4 regions of the Romboutsia sp. Marseille-P6047 genome follow, and region 1 is predicted to be linked to each of the others. Evidence: riboswitches for the same ligand, from Rfam matches in the RefSeq annotation. Region 1 holds a riboswitch; each other region holds the start of a gene.
What was found. A riboswitch is a leader RNA that binds a small molecule or an ion and turns the genes downstream of it on or off. The one in region 1 is predicted to bind lysine.
Positions count from the first base shown of each region.

Region 1 (4,861 bases):
CAGAATTTATATGCTTTGCAAAATATTATGATGAGTTTCAAAAAAGAAATACGGATCTTATAGGGCTTAGTATAGATAGTAATAGTTCTCACTTAGCTTGGGTTTATAATATTTGTACTTTAACTGGTATTGAAATCCCATTTCCTGTTATTGCAGATTCTAATATGAGAATTGCTAAACTATATGGTATGATTTCTGAATCTATGAGCAATACATCTACTGTTCGTTCTGTATTTATAATAGATGATAAACAAGTTTTAAGAACTATTCTTTACTATCCTCTAACAACTGGAAGAAATATTCCAGAGATAATAAGAATTATAGACGCACTTCAAGCATCTGATAATGATAATATAGTTACTCCAGCTAACTGGCTTCCAGGTATGCCGGTAATTTTACCTCCACCTAAAACATGGAAGGATTTGAAAAAAAGAATAAATAATTGCGGAAAAGAATATTCATGCTTAGATTGGTACTTATGTTTTATGCCAGGTAAAGATGTAAAAGAAATAGAACGTTCTCAAACTATACCTTATTTAAATAGACCTCCTATAAACGGTCCTGATGAACAGTCTAATGTTACTAATAGTAATTGCCCTGATCTTCAACCAATTGTTATGGAGTATGTTTTAGGCAATCCGAAAAATGTTGACCCTAACTTTTTAGACGCAGTTATTTATGCATTTGTTGAAATAAATCCTGATGGTTCTTTATTAGTCCCTACACCAAGATATTTAGAGTATTTGGTTTCTCTAAAAAGATATAATCCTCAACTACAAGTAATTGCTGCTATTGGAGGATGGGGTGCTGAGGGATTCTCAGATGCAGCTTCAACACCTAAATCTAGATATGATTTTGCTAGACAGGTTAATAGACTTATAAATAATTATAACTTAGATGGTATAGATATTGACTGGGAGTATCCAGGTAGTAGTGCCTCTGGTATAAAATCAAGTATTAATGATAGAGAAAACTTTACATTATTATTAACTGCCATTAGAGACGTAATTGGTGATGAGAAATGGTTAAGTGTTGCTGGTACTGGTGATACTGGATATACAAATAGAAGTGCTGAAATAGATAAAATTGCTCCTATAATAACTTATTTTAACCTTATGAGCTATGACTTTACAGCAGGTGAAACTGGAGAGAGAGGACGTAGACATCAAGCTAATTTATATGATTCAGACCTATCTTTATCAGGTTATAGTGTTCATGGAATGGTTCAAAATCTTATACAAAATGGAATGCCTTCTGAAAAAATACTATTAGGAGTTCCTTTCTATGGTAGATTAGGAGCTACTACAACTGTATCAAATGACGAACTTAGAAGAAATTATATAAATAAGAATGGATATCAATATCAATTTGATAACGAAGCTAGAGTTCCTTATCTTATAAGAGATGGTCAGTATGCTATGTCTATAGAAAATGATTTATCTATATATTTAAAAGGTCAGTATGTATTAAATAACTGTTTAGGAGGAATATTCGCTTGGCAGTCAACTTATGATCAAGCAAATATATATGCTAGAGCTATGTATGAGTCAATAAATAGCCCAATAGCATTTGCAGATGAATTAGAAGATATCTATGGAGAAATTCCTGATTAAATCATAAAATAATAAGACCCTAATGAGTATACATTAAGGTCTTATTATTTTTTTATAAATCTATAGCTTTTTTAGCTAATTTATCAGCTTCTTCATTATACTTATCACCACTATGAGCTTTAACTTTTACAAATTTAATATTTAGTTTATTTTTTATTCCATCATAGAATCTTTTATATTCTATTGTTCCCTCTTTATTAGTTTTCCAAACTCCAGTACACCATTTTTCAATACCTTCGTAGTCAAAGTATAAAATTAGATTTTCTATATTATTTTCTAGGCAATAATTCATAGCTAGTTTTGATGCTTCTATTTCACCTGCGACATTTCTCATAGTTACTAAAGACTCATCATTACCCTTTATGCTGTATGTTTTTTGAACTTGTCCATTTTTTAGTATAACAACACCTGAGCCATATTCTCTTATACAATGTTCATAACTACCATCTACATATGCCTCTACGGTGTTATCTTCATTCGAAAAAATAATTTCTTTCTTTCCATATATATACTCTTCTGCTTCATCTTTAGATAAAAAGCTTTTGTATTCTGCTCCTGAAAACCCATTTACTTGAGACTTACATTCATCCCAAGTATTATATATTCCTATGCACTTACCTTTTCTGACTGCATAAAATTTTTTTTTACTCAATATTATCACTCCTATAAGCTTACAATTATTTTTATACCGCTTGTAATCAATAATTATTGTAACTTAAACTTTATTTTTTTTAAAGTTATATTTTGTCACTTCCATATGTTATTACTTTATGGTATAATTTTTTATGAATAACGAATATAACTAATGATAGAGGTCGCGATATTAATAAGTAGTTCTGTGGAGGTAAGCACGTTGAAGCAAAACAAAAGGTAATATTGCCGAAATATACAAGTGAAGCTTTAAGCTTGTATGTTGGGGTTATACATAATATGTATAACACTGTCACAATAATTTGTGGAGTACTATCTTTAGATTAAGTCATATACTAAAAAATGATTAAGTCTAGAGTAGAAACTTCTACTCTATTTTTTTAGCTAAAATTTAGATATCAGGTTATATTCATAAAAATCAAGGAGGTCTATCATGACATCATCAAGAGAAAAAAAACAAGCAACCTTATTTGATGCAGTTTTATGTATCGGTTTCTTAGTTGCGACCTTAGTAACATGCTTAGTCATTCTAAAAGATTATGAAATTTCAGCTCATATTCCATTAATATTAGGTGGAGTTTTTGCTGGCTGCATATCTATATTTAAGCTTGGGTTTACTTGGAAAGAATTAGAAGAAGGAATTTTAGAAACTATTAATACTACAATGCAATCTATTTTAATACTTTTAGTTGTAGGTATATTAATAGGTACTTGGATTATAAGTGGTATAGTTCCATCAATGATTTATTGGGGACTTAATTTATTATCTCCAAGTATATTTTTAGTAGCTACTACTGTAATATGTGCTATCGTATCAATTTCTACAGGTTCATCTTGGACAACAGTAGGAACTATTGGTATAGCATTGCTTGGTATAGGAAGTGCATTAGGCATGCCAAGTAGCTTAGTAGCTGGTGCAATTATTTCAGGAGCATATTTCGGTGATAAAATGTCTCCACTTTCAGATACAACGAACTTAGCTCCTGCAATGGCTGGAACTAATTTATTTGATCATATAAAACATATGTTATATACTACAATTCCTGCTCTTTTAATAGCGCTTATAATCTACGCTATATTAGGAATGAAGTATGCAGGAAGCCAAATAGATACAGCTCAAATAACAGAAATACAAAATGCTTTACTATCTAGCTTTAATACTTTATCTCCATGGTTATTCTTAGTGCCAGTTGGAGTTATAGCTATGGTTATCCTTAAAGTACCAGCAATACCCGCACTAATGATCGGAGCACTAGCTGGAGGATTTGTAGCGGTATTTTTCCAAGGAAGTTCAGCTGCAGATGTTATTGTAGCTGCTAAAGTAGGATATACTTCAAATAGTGGTATGGTATTTGTAGATGAATTACTTTCTCGTGGAGGACTGGAAAGTATGCTAGATACAGTTGCACTTATGATGTGTGCATTAGTAACTGGAGGTATACTTGAAAAGTCAGGAATACTACAAGCACTTGCTAATTCAATATTAAAAGTAGCAAAAGGAACATTCGGATTAATTGCTGCTACAATTTTCACTGCTATTGGAACTAATTTAGCTGTAGCTGATCAATACCTAGCAATAGTAATTCCAGGAAGTATGTATAAAGATGCATTTAAAAACCAAGGATTAGCTGCTAAAAATCTATCTCGTGCTTTAGAAGATAGTGCTACAATCACATCACCATTAATTCCATGGAATACATGTGGAGCTTATATGTCTGCCACAATGGGGGTTGGGTGTTTTGCATTTTTACCATTTGCATTCTTCAATTTACTTTGCCCTATAATATCACTATTTTATGGTTTAACAGGAATAAGTATAGAAAAAATATCAACTGAAGATAATACTGAGTCTGTAAAAGAGGCTATAGTATAAATATAATAAAAGGGTTGTCTATTTAGACAACCCTTTTTCTAATCCCCTTTTTAGGTATATTTTAGAATGGATTAATAATACATCAAATACACAAAGTTTAAGTAAAGATAGTATTTGTGTAAATTCTCTTGTAGATAATAATTTAGGTAATGTAATAAAATTGATACTAAAGACTTAGGTAATTACTCAAAATCTTCAGTCATAGTTTATACAAAGGATAACAAAATACATTCAATTTCCATAAAATGAAAAGATTTTGTATATGAAATTTTTCAAAAACCTCTACAAAATAGTAAGAATATCTAAATATTGTTCTAGACATAAAAAAGAAATCCCATAACATTTAAATGTATTGAGATTTCTTTTTTTATTTATATTATAAGCTGTAAACTAGTCCTGCTCCTGGTCCTAGTGGTAATCCTAATGTCATCCATAATACTAACATTATTATCCATCCAACTAAGAATATTAAACTGTATGGTACCATTGTTGATATTAAAGTTCCTATACCAGCTTTTTTATCATGCTTTTGAGCAAATATAACTATCATTGCAAAGTAACTCATAAGTGGTGATATTATATTAGTAGTAGAATCACCTATTCTGTAAGCAACTTGAGTTAACTCTGGAGATATACCAAGTTTCATGAACATTGGTAAGAATACTGGAGCCATTATAGCCCATTTAGCTGAAGCTGATCCCATGAATAAGTTTATAAATCCTGC
Region 1 is NZ_UWOT01000005.1:63,525-68,385, forward strand. It holds gene EIH23_RS06635 (peroxiredoxin) at 1-1,613, shown strand, start outside; gene EIH23_RS06640 (ribonuclease H family protein) at 1,666-2,274, opposite strand; lysine riboswitch at 2,415-2,587, shown strand; gene nhaC (Na+/H+ antiporter NhaC) at 2,698-4,137, shown strand; gene EIH23_RS06650 (AbgT family transporter) at 4,514-4,861, opposite strand, start outside.

Region 2 (4,861 bases), on a different contig from region 1:
TATAAATCTTATCAAACTCTTCATCATTATAACCTGTAGTAGCTATAACTAGTGGAGTTTTAGTTTTTAATGCATAACTTAAAACTTCATCTAAAGCTAAGTGATGTGAGAAATCTATTATAACATCAGCATTTTCACTAACATAGTCAAAAGAAGAGTATGCTTTAAATCCTAAATCATTGTTATTTTGAGGAGAAACCCCACAAACTAATTCTAAATTAGAGTCCTCATTAACACAGTTAGCCAAAACTCTTCCCATTTTTCCACTACATCCATTTATTATTACTTTTAGCATGTTCCCTCCTGTAATTTTAGTCCACAATTGACTAATTGTTGCTTTAGAACTTCTACATTTTTAGGATCCATTTCAGCAAGAGGCAGTCTTAAACCACCAACCTCGAATCCAAGTAAATTAGCAGCTGTTTTTACTGGAACAGGATTTACCTCTATAAATAAAGCATCTATAAGAGGTTTCATTCCAAGTTGAAGTTCTCTAGAACCATTTATATCTCCTTCAAAGAATTTATAAACTAAATCATGAGTTTCTTGAGGACAAATATTAGCCAGTACTGATATTACACCATGGCCTCCAAGAGATAATAATGGTAATATAGTATCATCATTACCAGAGTAAACAGCGAAATCTTTTGGAACTAATCTACAAACTTCAGCAACTTGAGCTAAGTTTCCGCTAGCTTCCTTTATACCAACTATGTTTTTAACCTGAGCAAGTTCAGAAACCATACTAGGAGCAAGATTGACACCAGTTCTGCTAGGAACGTTATACATTATTATAGGTATATTAACGCTAGAGGCTATAGTTTCAAAGTGTTTTTTTATTCCAGATTTATTTCCTTTATTATAATAAGGTGTTATAACTAAAAGAGCATCTGCTCCAAATTTCTCAGCTTGTTGACACATATAAATAGAGTGAATAGTATCATTTCCACCAGTGCCAGCTATGATAGGTATTCTTTTATTAGCCTTATCTATAACATATTTTATAACAGCAAGATGCTCTTCATCATCAAGAGTACTAGCTTCACCTGTAGTACCACAAGCAACTATAGCATCTGTATTATTTTCTATATGAAATTCAACTAATTCACCAAGTTTTTCATAGTTAACTCTACCATTCTCATCAAATGGAGTAATTAAAGCAACTGCAGATCCTTTAAATATCATAACGATATCCCCCTTAAAATATAAAAATTAAAAATAATTTTTAATAAATTTAAACTAAATTATATTTTAATAGCAACTCAGCTATTTGAACTGCATTAGTAGCAGCACCTTTTCTGATGTTATCAGCTACACACCAGAAGTTTAATCCGTTATCGATACTAAAGTCTCTTCTTATTCTTCCAACAAAAACTTCATCATTACCGTTTGCATCAATTGTTGTAGGATATTCTAATTTTTCTGGATTATCTATTACAATAACACCATCTGCATTTTTTAAATCATTTATTACATCATTAAGTTCAAATGGATTTTCAAGCTCAATATTTATAGATTCACTATGACAGTTTTTAACAGGAACTCTAACTGTAGTAGCAGTGACTTTTAAGTTATAGTTATTAAATATTTTCATAGTTTCGTTTACCATTTTCATCTCTTCTTTTGTATAGCCATTTTCAGTAAATACATCTATATGAGGAAGACAGTTAAAGGCTATTTGATGAGGATAAAAGCTATTAGCTTCTCCGTTTACACCATTTTCTAAATCTTTAACTCCTCTCACACCAGAACCAGATACAGCTTGGTATGTAGAGTAAATAACTCTTTTTATTTTATATTTTTCTTGAAGTGGTTTTAATGGAACTACAGCTTGTATAGTAGAGCAATTTGGATTAGCTATAATCCCTTTATGATCTTTAACTGCATCAGGATTAACTTCAGGAACCACTAATGGAACATTAGGGTCCATTCTCCACTGACTGGAATTATCTACTACAATAGCTCCTTTAGATGCTGCAATAGGTGCAAATTTTTCACTTATAGATCCACCTGCAGAGAATAATGCTATTTGTATATCTCTATCAAAAGAGTTTTTAGTTAATTCTTCAACTATATACTCTTTTCCTGCAAATTTAACTACAGAACCTGCTGATTTAGCAGATGAAAATAAATAAAGATTTTTTATTGGAAAATGCCTTTCTTCTAACACTTTTAAAAATGTTCTACCAACCATACCAGTAGCACCAACTATTGCCACATTTATCTTTTTCATTTTAATCACCCCAATTTAATATATATTTACCAAAGTTATATAAAATACATACAATTAAAAAAACGTACAAAGGTATACTTTGTACGTTTTAAAATACATAAAAGTAAACCTTGTAGCTCAACACTTAAGATAAGTGACAGTATTGTATATATTCTATACAATCCCAGAAAATACCTTTGCCAAGATATATCTTCGGCTATAATTCCTTTCTCTAATTATTAACGCTTGCCAGCTACAATTAGTTACTAATAATTACAGCGCCTCTACGATAGGTTAAGAGACTATAAATAATTTAGTATAATTTTAATGTATAAATCTCTAAAAATCAATTTAAATTTTAGAAAATTCTAAATTTTAATGCAAATAATGAAATTAGGTTGAAAAAATTCTAAATTTTAATGAATAATTTGTATCTAATAATATGACAAAAAGATATAATTAAAATTGAAGGAATATACTAATTATCACAATATAAGGGGGAAATTTAGTGGATACTTTAAAAGAATTATTTAAAATTGGTTGTGGTCCGTCAAGCTCTCATACAATGGGTCCGCAAAGAGCAGCTAAAAAGTTTAGAGATAAGAATCATAATGCAGATAGTTTTAGAGTAAATTTATATGGTAGTTTAGCGGCAACAGGGGAAGGTCACTTGACAGATTATATTATAAAAAAAACATTAGAACCTAAAAGTGTTGAAATAATATGGGAACCAGATGAAATAAAAGATTTCCATCCAAATGGAATGACATTTAGGGCTCTAGATAAAGATAATAATGTGATAGATGAGTATACAGTGTTTTCAATAGGCGGAGGAAGTTTAAAAGAAGAAAATGAAAATACATCAAATATTAGTAAACAATACCCTTTGACTACAATGACAGATATTATGAATTGGTGTAATGAAAATAATAAAACCTTATTGGATTATGTTTTAGAAAATGAAGATGACGATGTTTTTGAATATATAGATAATATAAGAATAGCGATGAGACGATCTATAAAAGAAGGATTAGAATCAACCGAATTTATACCTGGCAAGTTACAATTAAAAAGGCGTGCTAAAGACTTTTATAATAAATATTTAGAAAGTAATAAATTTACAACTATGTTATTTTCTTATGCATTAGCTGCTTCAGAGCAAAATGCTTCTGGAAATATGATAGTTACAGCTCCAACATGTGGTTCAGCAGGAGTTATACCAGGGGTACTTTTAAGTTTACAAGACCATGGTGAATATACTGATAATCAAATAAATGAGGCATTATTAGTAGGAGGATTGATTGGAAATATTATAAAATACAATGCATCAATTTCAGGTGCTGAAGTAGGATGTCAAGGTGAAATCGGTGCTGCATGTTCTATGGCTGCTGCAGCTATTGCATATCTTAAAGGTGGAACTACTGAGCAAATAGAGTATGCAGCTGAAATAGCATTAGAGCATCACTTAGGAATGACATGTGACCCGGTATATGGGTATGTTCAGATTCCATGTATAGAAAGAAATGCTATCGGAGCAGAAAGAGCTTTAGACTCAGCTAACTATGCTTTATTGACAGATGGAACACATTTTATAACATTAGATCAAGTAATTCAAACTATGAAGGAAACAGGTATAGATATGATGGATAAATATAAAGAAACTGCTAAAGGTGGTTTAGCTAAGCACTTTTTCTCATGTTAACAAAAACATAGTTTAAATAATTCACTCAAGGGGGAAGAAAAATATGAATGACATAAAGGCATTGTTTGAAAAACTGAAAAATCATAGAAATAAATTACATAATATTGGTGAAATAGGTAGAAAAGAATATAATACATCAAAATATATAAGAAGTTATTTAGATAAATTAGGAATAGAATATAGTGTTTATATAGAAACTGGTACGGTAGGTATTATAAAAGGAAAAAATCCTAGAAAAACTATAGCATTTAGATCAGATATTGACGCATTAAGTACTGAAAATGGAGTTAAGCATTTATGTGGACATGATGGGCATATGAGTATTTTACTTGGATTAATAGAATATCTAAATAATAATAGGCATAATTTAAATGATAATATTGTATTTATATTTCAACCAGCAGAAGAAGCGCCTGGTGGAGCTGAAGAAATGATAAAACAAGGTGTTCTCAAAGATTATAATGTAGATGAAATATATGGATTACACATATATCCTGAAATACCAGAAGGATATATTGGTTTAAGAGATGGTTATTTCTTAGCACAAGGAGCAGAAATAGATATAAATATAACTGCTAAAAGTGCCCATGGAGCTATGCCTCAAAATGGAATAGATGCTACTGTAGTTGCTTCTAGCTTAATAAGCAATTTACAAAGTATAGTTTCTAGAAACTTAAGTCCTATAGATAATGGAGTAATTACAATAGGAAAACTAAATGCAGGATCTGTAAGAAATATAGTTGCTGAAAATGCATATTTAGAAGGAACTATGAGAACATTTAGTCCAGAAACTTACGCACATATGAAAAAGAGAATTAAGGAAGTTGTATCTGGGTGTGAAGTTATGTATAATTGTAAAATTGATGCAGAGATAAGAGATTTTTATCCTGCTGTAAATAATGATAAAAAGTTGTATGATGAATTTATAAATATAATAGGTGAAGATA
Region 2 is NZ_UWOT01000003.1:118,649-123,509, forward strand. It holds gene dapB (4-hydroxy-tetrahydrodipicolinate reductase) at 1-295, opposite strand, end outside; gene dapA (4-hydroxy-tetrahydrodipicolinate synthase) at 289-1,185, opposite strand; gene EIH23_RS04285 (aspartate-semialdehyde dehydrogenase) at 1,235-2,233, opposite strand; lysine riboswitch at 2,339-2,507, opposite strand; gene EIH23_RS04290 (L-serine ammonia-lyase) at 2,721-3,914, shown strand; gene EIH23_RS04295 (M20 metallopeptidase family protein) at 3,958-4,861, shown strand, end outside.
Region 2: another riboswitch for lysine. It lies ahead of EIH23_RS04285 (aspartate-semialdehyde dehydrogenase); the one in region 1 lies ahead of nhaC (Na+/H+ antiporter NhaC).

Region 3 (4,861 bases), on a different contig from region 1:
ATTAAAAGTACAATATTGTTAATGTATTAATATTATTCCATTATATTCAAAAAACTAAGGAAAGAACCTGTCCTTTATCAATTTATTTTTGCACATAAAAAATTCCACAATTATGTAGCTATTATTTAATACTACACAATTGTGGAATTTTTATTTTATATCATATTATACACATTCTTCAACTATATCAACTTTTCTTCCGAATATTTGTACACCTATAAATACCGCTACTATTGCAAGTGGTAGTACTATGTATACTGGTATACCAAGTCCAGCTGGTATATATCCAAATACTACTGTTATTAATGCCGTAAATAAGGCGTAAGGCATCTGTGTTCTTACATGATCTATATGATTACATCCTGCTCCCATTGACGATAGTATTGTAGTATCTGATATAGGTGAACAATGATCTCCAAATATAGCACCTGTTAATACCGCACTTGTACTAACTACTATAAATGACATATCTGGATTTATAGAATTAGCTAGTGGAACTGCTAATGGCATAAGTATTCCCATTGTTCCATATGCTGTACCCGTTGAAAATGATATTATAGCTCCTAATACAAATATTAAACTAGGTAATAAGAATGGTGGGAATGAACCTGATAGTAATTTAATTAAATATTTAGCTGTTCCTAATTCCTTTATTACTGAACTTAATGACCAAGCACATATTAATATAACACCTGTTATAACTAATGTTTTCATACCATCTACCCAAACTTCTATAGCTTCTGAAACTGTAAATATTTTTTGAGATACCGCCATTACTATAGCTACTATACTTGCAAGTAATGCAGACTGGAATAACGCAACCGATGCATCTGATGCACTAAATGCTTCTCTAATTGATACAAATGATAATGGTGAATCACTAAGCAATTGTATTAAACTAGCATCTTCTCCACTCATTATAGAACTATATCCACTATAGTAAAATGCTATTAATGCGGCTACTATCAATGTTCCTATTGGTATTATTGCATTCCATATACTTAATTTAACACCTTCTTTTGGTTCTAAATCTGAATGATCGTTTACAGAATCTATTGCAATCTCAGAATCTAAACTTTTGCCTTGTCTAGCTCTTATCTCTGCCTTTCTCATAGGACCAAAATCTTTTAATAATAAAGTTGTTATCACTATAAACGCTAGTATTAGTATATTGTAAAATCTATATGGTATTGTATTTAAAAACACACCAAAAGCGTCTGCTTTTATACCTATTCCATTAAATGCATCTCCTATTAATCCAACTTCAAGACCTATCCAAGTTGATACTATAGCCAATCCTGCTATTGGTGCTGCTGTTGCATCTATTATAAATGCTAATCTTTCTCTTGAGATTTTCATTTTATCTGCTACTGGTCTCATCATAGGTCCTATGATAAGTGAATTTGCATAATCATCAAAGAATACTAAAAGCCCTGCAAACCAAGTTATCAATTGTGTACTTTTTGCAGTTTTGGCTCTTCTTGAAAGGCCCTCAGCTATTGCTTTAGCTCCTCCCATTTTGGCAACTAAATTAATCACTCCCCCTATTGCTAAAACTTGAAGTATTATACCTGCATTCCACGGATCTGCTAAAGACCCAACTGCTCTGTTTACAACATCTAAAAAAGCATTAACTAATGCAAAGTGTACACTTGAACCACTTATATTTAAAATAAAACTTCCTGACAAAATTCCAATAAATAATGATACAACAACATTTTTAGTTATAAATGCTAAAACTATTGCAACTAATGGAGGTATTAGTGTCCATATCCCAAATTTATTTGCATTTATCTGCCCTATATCAGTTTCTGCAAATCCTAAAGTTGATGACATCATAATTATAGTTAATACTATAATAACTATTTTTAAACTTTTTCTTTTCATAATATTTTCCCCCTTAAAATTATTAAGTGAATATATGAGGGTTTGTAATACATTTTTCTATACAACTATAAAAAGCCTTGAGTTTACACTCAAGGCTAAAAATTCTATTAACATGCAATAATACATAGAAATATAATAATTCCTTAAATGTAGCTCACCACAAAATAATTTTGTGACAGTGGTATATATCTTATATATACCCCCAGCTATATAACCTTAAAGCATCAGTTATATGCTTCGGCAATATTTCCTTTTGTAATAAATCACAGTGCTTAACTCATTATTACTACTGATAAATATTGCGCCTCTACCCTTTTTCTATTCACTTGTTTTATATCTTAAATTATATGGTAATTTTCATAATAACGCAATACTTTTCTGAAAATTTTTTATTTTATTTTTATTGATACAATTATTTTACAAGTATTTCTATTTAATTAAGAAGGATTATGTATTTTTATGTATAATTATTATTTTTATACATAAATTTTGTATAAATTCATTTAAATAAAATAAAGGAATGTAATTTTTTTTTATAGAATATAAATTGTCATGAGTTTAATGTATATAATAAATATTTTTAGGAGGAATATATATGTTACTTATATATAACGATAATACAAATCCCTATTTCAACTTAGCTATGGAAGAATACCTATTAAAAAATACTAATGAAGATTTATTTATTTTATGGCGAAACAAACCTTCTATAATCGTTGGAAAAAATCAAAATACATTATCTGAGATAAATATAGATTATGTTAAGGATAACTCAATCCCTGTTGTAAGAAGACTTTCTGGAGGTGGGGCTGTTTTTCACGATTTAGGCAACATAAACTTTACCTTTATCTCCTGCAATAAAAACTCTTTTAGTGACTTTAAAAAGTTTACACAACCAATAATAGATTTACTAAAAACATTAGGATTAAATGCAGAGTTTTCTGGAAGAAATGATTTATTAATTGATGGTAAGAAATTCTCTGGTAATGCTCAGTATAACTACAAAAATAAAGTAATGCATCATGGTACACTTTTATTCTCATCACAAATTTCAGACTTATCTGATGCTTTAAAAGTAAAAAGTATTAAGTTTGAAGGAAAAGGAATAAAGTCAGTTAAATCTCGTGTAACCAATATAAGTAGTCACTTAAATGAAGATATAGATATTCTTGAATTTAAAAATTTGCTTATGAATTATATATATTCTATTAGTTCTAACAATACGTTCTATAACTTAACTAAAGATGATATTGAAAAAATAGAAAATTTAGTAGAAGAAAAATACAGTACTTGGGAATGGAATTTTGGTAATTCGCCTAAATATTCTCTTTTAAATGAGTTAAAATATCCTGGTGGTAATATAGAATTTAACTTAGAAGTTGAAAAAGGATTTATAACAAGGATAAAGTTTTTTGGTGATTTTTTCGGAAAGGATGATATATCAACTTTAGAAGTTCTTTTATGTGGTGTTCGACATGAAGAGCAAAGCTTAAGAGATATTTTTTCTCATATAAATATCGATAACTATTTTTTAGGTGCAGATTCAGATATATTAATTGCTGGTATATTAGGTGCTAAACAAGAAGTTAAAGCTTATTAAATTTAATAAATTTTTATTTAGACTGATATATTATCAGTCTAAATTTATACTTTTTATTCTTTATATTCACTTAATCACATTTATCAATAACTATATTTTTATAATGCATATTCTATTTAAACTTAATTTTTTAAACATAATTATCAATAAAGCAATACTTTTTTAATAGTTTTACGAAAAATACTTTTTTCATTTACTTTTTCCTAAAAATATATATAATTATATAGTAACGCAAACAGTTAATATGTACTTTTAGGAGGAATTAATTTTGAAGTATTCTTATAAAGAATTAAAAATGATCTATGATAAAATAAGCCCTTTTGAGTTTAAAGATAAATTAATGGATTTAGCTAAAAATAATGCTATTAAAAATAATGTAAATGTACTAGATGCTGGTCGTGGTAATCCTAACTGGACTGCCGCTACTCCTCGTGAAGCATTTTTTACATTTGGACAATTTGCAGTTAACGAAACACGCTTAACTTGGGACTTAGGTGATTTAGCTGGAATGCCTAAAAAAGAAGGCATTTCTAAACGTTTTTATGATTATATGACCCAAAATAAAAACATGCCTGGAGTATCTTTATTAAAAAAAATAATAGATTATGGTATAAATAAGCTTAATTTTAATGGTGATGAATTTGTATATGAACTAGCAGATGCAATAATAGGAGATAATTATCCATTTCCTGATAGAATGCTACCTCATATAGAAAAAATAGTTCATGATTATCTTGTACAAGAAATGAGGTATGATACTGAAAATGGTGGTAAGCTAAATATATTTGCTGTAGAAGGTGCAACAGCTGCCATGTGCTATATATTTGATTCATTAATGGCTAATGAACTTTTAAGAAAAGGTGATTCAATCGCTATTATGACACCTATATTTACACCTTATCTTGAAATACCTCATCTACCTAGATATAAGTTTAATGTAGTTTATATAAATGCTGATGAAGTCGATGAAAATGGGATACATACTTGGCAGTATTCTAAAAAAGAATTAGAAAAGCTAAATGATAATTCTATAAAAGCTTTATTCCTTGTAAATCCAAATAATCCAGCATCAATAGCTATGAATGAAAATACTTTTAATAATATAATAAATGTTGTTAAAAATTATAATAAAGATTTAATGATAATCTCAGATGATGTATATGGTACTTTTGTGCCTGAATTCACATCTTTAATGGCTATGCTTCCATACAATACACTCGGAGTTTATTCTTATTCTAAATACTTCGGTGTTACTGGTTGGAGATTAGGTACAATGGCTTTACATGAAAACAATGTTTTTGATAAAAAAATAAGTGAACTAAATGAAGAGTTAAAAAGATCTGTAAATAATAGATATAAAGATATGAATGTAAA
Region 3 is NZ_UWOT01000007.1:90,938-95,798, forward strand. It holds gene EIH23_RS08990 (Na+/H+ antiporter NhaC family protein) at 166-1,887, opposite strand; lysine riboswitch at 2,030-2,205, opposite strand; gene EIH23_RS08995 (lipoate--protein ligase) at 2,483-3,487, shown strand; gene aspD (aspartate 4-decarboxylase) at 3,756-4,861, shown strand, end outside.
Region 3: another riboswitch for lysine. It lies ahead of EIH23_RS08990 (Na+/H+ antiporter NhaC family protein); the one in region 1 lies ahead of nhaC (Na+/H+ antiporter NhaC).

Region 4 (4,861 bases), on a different contig from region 1:
AAATAGATGGACTAGAATGTCCATCTATTTTATGCCCATTGCATTAGTGATCCGATTGTTATAAAACCAAGTGATAATATAAATAATATCCCTTGAAGTGGTAAAACCCACTTTAACCATTTTCCATAAGGCACACCTGCAAGACCCAAGCAAGCTATTAATATTCCTGATGTTGGGAATAGTGTATTAGAAAATCCATCTCCCAATTGATATATCAATACTGTTAATTGACGAGATATTCCAACTAAATCTCCAAGTGGTGCAAGAATTGGCATTGTAAGTGCTGCTTGTCCTGAACCCGAACTAACAAAGAAGTTTATAAACATTTGTATAGGATACATTATATAAGCTGCTATCATTGGTGGTAAGTTACCAATTAATTGAGATAAATTATATAAAATTGTATCTATTATATTAGCATTCTCTGCAATTATTACTATAGCTCTAGCAAATACTAACATAACAGCTGCTCCTATCATTCCCTTTGCACCTTCTATAAATGCATCTGCCATTTCATCAGTTCCAAGTTTTCCAATAAAACCACTCATAAGTCCAGTTGCTAAAAATACTGCAGCTATTTGAGGAATCCAAAATCCCTGAGTTAATACTCCCCATACAATTATTCCTATACATAATGCCAATAAAAGTAATATTATTTTATGTGACATTCTAAAATCTTCATTTTCACTTCCACAGTTACCTAAGTTTGCACGCTTAATTTGATCACTTTCATAAACTAAACTAAGTTTTGGATTCTTTTTAATTTTTGATGCATACATCATTAAAAATACAGTTCCTATACAAGTAGTTATAAACCAAATAATTGTACGATATTCTATTCCTGAGAACATCGGTATTTCTGCTATTGATTGTGCAATACCTACTGTAAATGGATTAAGCATAGCTGATGAAAATCCTAATTCACAAGCCAAATATGTAATTCCAACTGCAACTATACTATCATATCCTAAAGATAGCGCTAAAGGTACAATTATTGCTACAAAAGGAACTGCCTCTTCACTCATTCCAAATACAGCACCACCTAATGAGAATAAAAATGTAAGCATTGGAATTACTAAAATTTCTTTTCCTTTAAATATATTAGTAACTCTCACTATTCCAAAATCTATTGCTTTAGTTCTAGTAATTAAATTAAATGCTCCCCCAACTACAAATAAAAATGCTATTATTTCTGCACCACCAATAATACCTTCTACTGGTGCTTGTAAAACTTCAAATACTCCTTGTGGCTGACTTTCAATATATTTAAATGAGCCATCTACAATTATTGTTTTTTCACTTCCATTTACCACCTTTACTACTTTTTCATAAGCCCCTCCTGGTACAATATAAGTTGCAATTGATACAAGTATAATTATTGAAGTAATGATTACTAAAGTATGAGGTACCTTTAATTCTCTTTTATTTTCTCTTTCTGTTCTTGCTTGTGCTAAATTCAATACTTTCACTCCCTTTTATTTTTATAATTTTCTTAAATACAAAAAAGTCTTGAGCGAAATCACTCAAGACTATATTCTTTCATTCAAATAATTTACAAATTGAAATACCAATTTATTAAAATATATCTGTCATGATAGCTCATCATAAAATTTATGACAGTATTATGCATATTCTACATAATCCCAACTATATAACCTTAAAGCCTCAGTTATATGTTTCGGCGATATTTCCTTTCAATTTACTTCACTGTGCTTAACTCTGTAAATTTACTCTTAAAGATCGCAACCTCTATCTTTTTTATTTAATTTTTAATTTATATATAATATAACCTATATTATTTCTATTGTAAAGTGAACATTAACTTTATTTTCAGATTTTTCTAATTTTATATCATTTTAACATAAAAGACTGAACTACTTTAGTTCAGCCTTAATATATTTCTATAATTTTTCCCCATTAGATCTTATTACTTCTTTATACCAAAAGTAACTATCTTTTTTAATTCTCCTTAAATCTTTAAAATCATGATCTTCTCTATTGATATATACAAATCCATAACGTTTTTTAAACCCTTGATGAGAACTTAATAAGTCAATTACTGACCAAGGACAGTATCCAATTAGCTCTACACCATCTTCAATTCCTTTTCTACAAGCATCTATATGATCTCTTAAGTAATTAATTCTATAATCATCATGGACTCTTTCGTCTTCAGTTAATGTATCTGCTGTTCCAAGACCATTTTCTGTAATTATAAGAGGTAAATGATATTTATTGTAATATTCATTTAATGCTATTCTTAACCCAACAGGATCTATTTGCGCTCCATACTCTGTTGCACTTAAGTTAGGATTTTTTTCAATTTTAAAATATCCATATAAATCATAATCTATCTCACTAACACGAGTTCCAACTGGATTTTCTTCTGTTGCTTCAAGATGTCTTGCACATAGTGTACGATAATAGTTAAATGCTATAAAGTCCATTTTAGCATTTTTAAGTATTTCTTTATCTTCCTCAAGCATATTAGGAACTATGTTAAGTTTTTCTAAGTAATTCATATAATATGCTGGGTATTGTCCATTATAGTGCATGTCTAATAAATAATTAGTTTTAAAGTTATCATTTAATTTTGCTGCCCATACATCTTCTGGCTTATTTGAGTATGGATAAGTTACTGTAGCCGATATTGATGGCCCTATTTTCCCACCTTCAACCATATTATGGCAAGCTATTGTTGCTAATGCGTGAGCTAAACACATATGATAATCCATCTGTGCTCTCATTTTTTCAACTTTATAATTATCAGTTTCATATATATTCATACGCTCTTTTACACGCATCATTAAATTTTGTTCATTATGTGGTTGCCAGTACTTAACTCTATCTCCGAAGTTTTCAAAGCAAATCTTTGCATATCTTTCAAATGCAAATGTACATTCTCTAGCTTCCCATCCATTATACTTCTCAACTAATGCATATGGTAAATCAAAATGATATAAGGTAACAAATGGAGTTATATTACACTCTACTAAATAATCTATTACCTTATTGTAAAAGTCTATTCCAGCTTGATTTATTTCTCCATCTCCAGTGGGTATAATTCTAGCCCATGATAGCGAAAATCTATATATATTTAGCCCTAAATCTTTCATAAGATCTATGTCTTCTTTCCAGTGATGATAAAAATCACTAGCTACCTTACTGTCTGCTTGAATTTCTGACTTTTTAAATGAATTAAAGTCTGCAACTGTCATTCCTTTTCCATCTTCATTCCATCCACCTTCTATTTGAAATGCTGAAGATGATGCCCCCCATAAGAAATCTTTCGGGAATGTATTTTTCATACTACGTCCTCCTAATGTCTATATTAAGCAACCTCTTTTAAAGTTTCTTCTTGCTCTTCCTCTATATCTTTAAATCCAACTATATATGTAAGTAGTGCTGAACCAAAGAATGCAAAAACACATCCTATTAAGTAAGCTAAAAATCCTTTAGCTCCAGCTTGTGCATATACTGGAATTGTAAGTACACCTTGATTTGCAAATGCTATACCAAATGCTCCTCCATATCCCATTATTCCACCACCTATTGCACCGCATATTACTGCACATATCATTGGCCTTTTTAAGCGTAAGTTAGCTCCATAAATTGCAGGTTCTGTTATACCAAATAAAGCAGTTATACTCCCCGATAAAGCAACTGTTTTTAGTGATTTATTTTTCGATTTTAAAAATACACCTAATGCTGCTCCTGCTTGTGAGAAATTTGCTGCTCCTGCAAATGCTAGTAAATTTTGACGTCCATTTTGAGCTATATCATTTATTGCTATTGGTAATATTGGTCTATGAGCTCCAAATATAACTAATACACACCACATTCCACCTATAAATGCTCCACAAAGAACTGGGCTAAAGTTCATAAGTAATTGATAGAACCAATTAACTCCATTACCTATATATATTCCTATTGGCCCAAATACTAATAAAGTGGATGGAACCATTATTAATATTGAAAGTGTAGGAACCATTATCATTTCAATTACATCTGGTATTACTTTTTTTAAGAATTTCTCTAAGAAAGATAACATCCAAATTGCAATAATTATCGGTATTACTGATGAAGTATAACTTGCTTTTGTAATACTAATATTAAATAAACTTACTACTCTCTCTTCTGCCATTAATGCTACTATACTAGGATAACATAGAGTTGCACCAAGTACCATTGATATAATTTCATGTGTTTTAAATACTTTAGCAGCTGTATATCCAAGTATTATTGGGAAAAAATAAAACACTGCATCTGATGCTGCATTTAAGATAATATATGTATCATTTTGCTTTATATCTATATTATGCTTATTTAAGTAGTACATAGATATAACTGCTAATATCCCCTTTATCATTCCTGAACCAGCTAGTGCATATATAATCGGCGTAAATATCTGAGCAATAGTTGTAAGTACCTTATTTAATGAAAAACCTTTTTTAATTTCTTCATTATTTTTATTCTTAGTTTTACCAACCATAGGTTCTAGTTCTTTAAATACTTTATCTACTTTACTTCCTATAACTACTTGTAACTGTTCCATACTTTCTACTACAGTTATAATTCCTTCTATTTGTGAAAGATTTTCTTTATTTACTTTACTAAAATCTATTAATGTAAATCGTAATCTTGTATGACAATGTATAACATCTTTTATATTATCTTTGCCACCAACATTTTCTAAAACTTCTTTAGCAATCTGTTTAAAATTCATATCTAACCTCCTATTTCTTATAACTTTATGTCCTTTATTATTTATCCATTATTTTTATTGATAATCAAATATTTTCATTTATTTAATAATCCTAATTTAATTATTTATAATTTTAGATAATTACTTATAAGTTTA
Region 4 is NZ_UWOT01000008.1:85,987-90,847, forward strand. It holds gene EIH23_RS09895 (YfcC family protein) at 30-1,460, opposite strand; lysine riboswitch at 1,588-1,760, opposite strand; gene EIH23_RS09900 (glycoside hydrolase family 1 protein) at 1,902-3,308, opposite strand; gene EIH23_RS09905 (PTS transporter subunit EIIC) at 3,332-4,726, opposite strand.
Region 4: another riboswitch for lysine. It lies ahead of EIH23_RS09895 (YfcC family protein); the one in region 1 lies ahead of nhaC (Na+/H+ antiporter NhaC).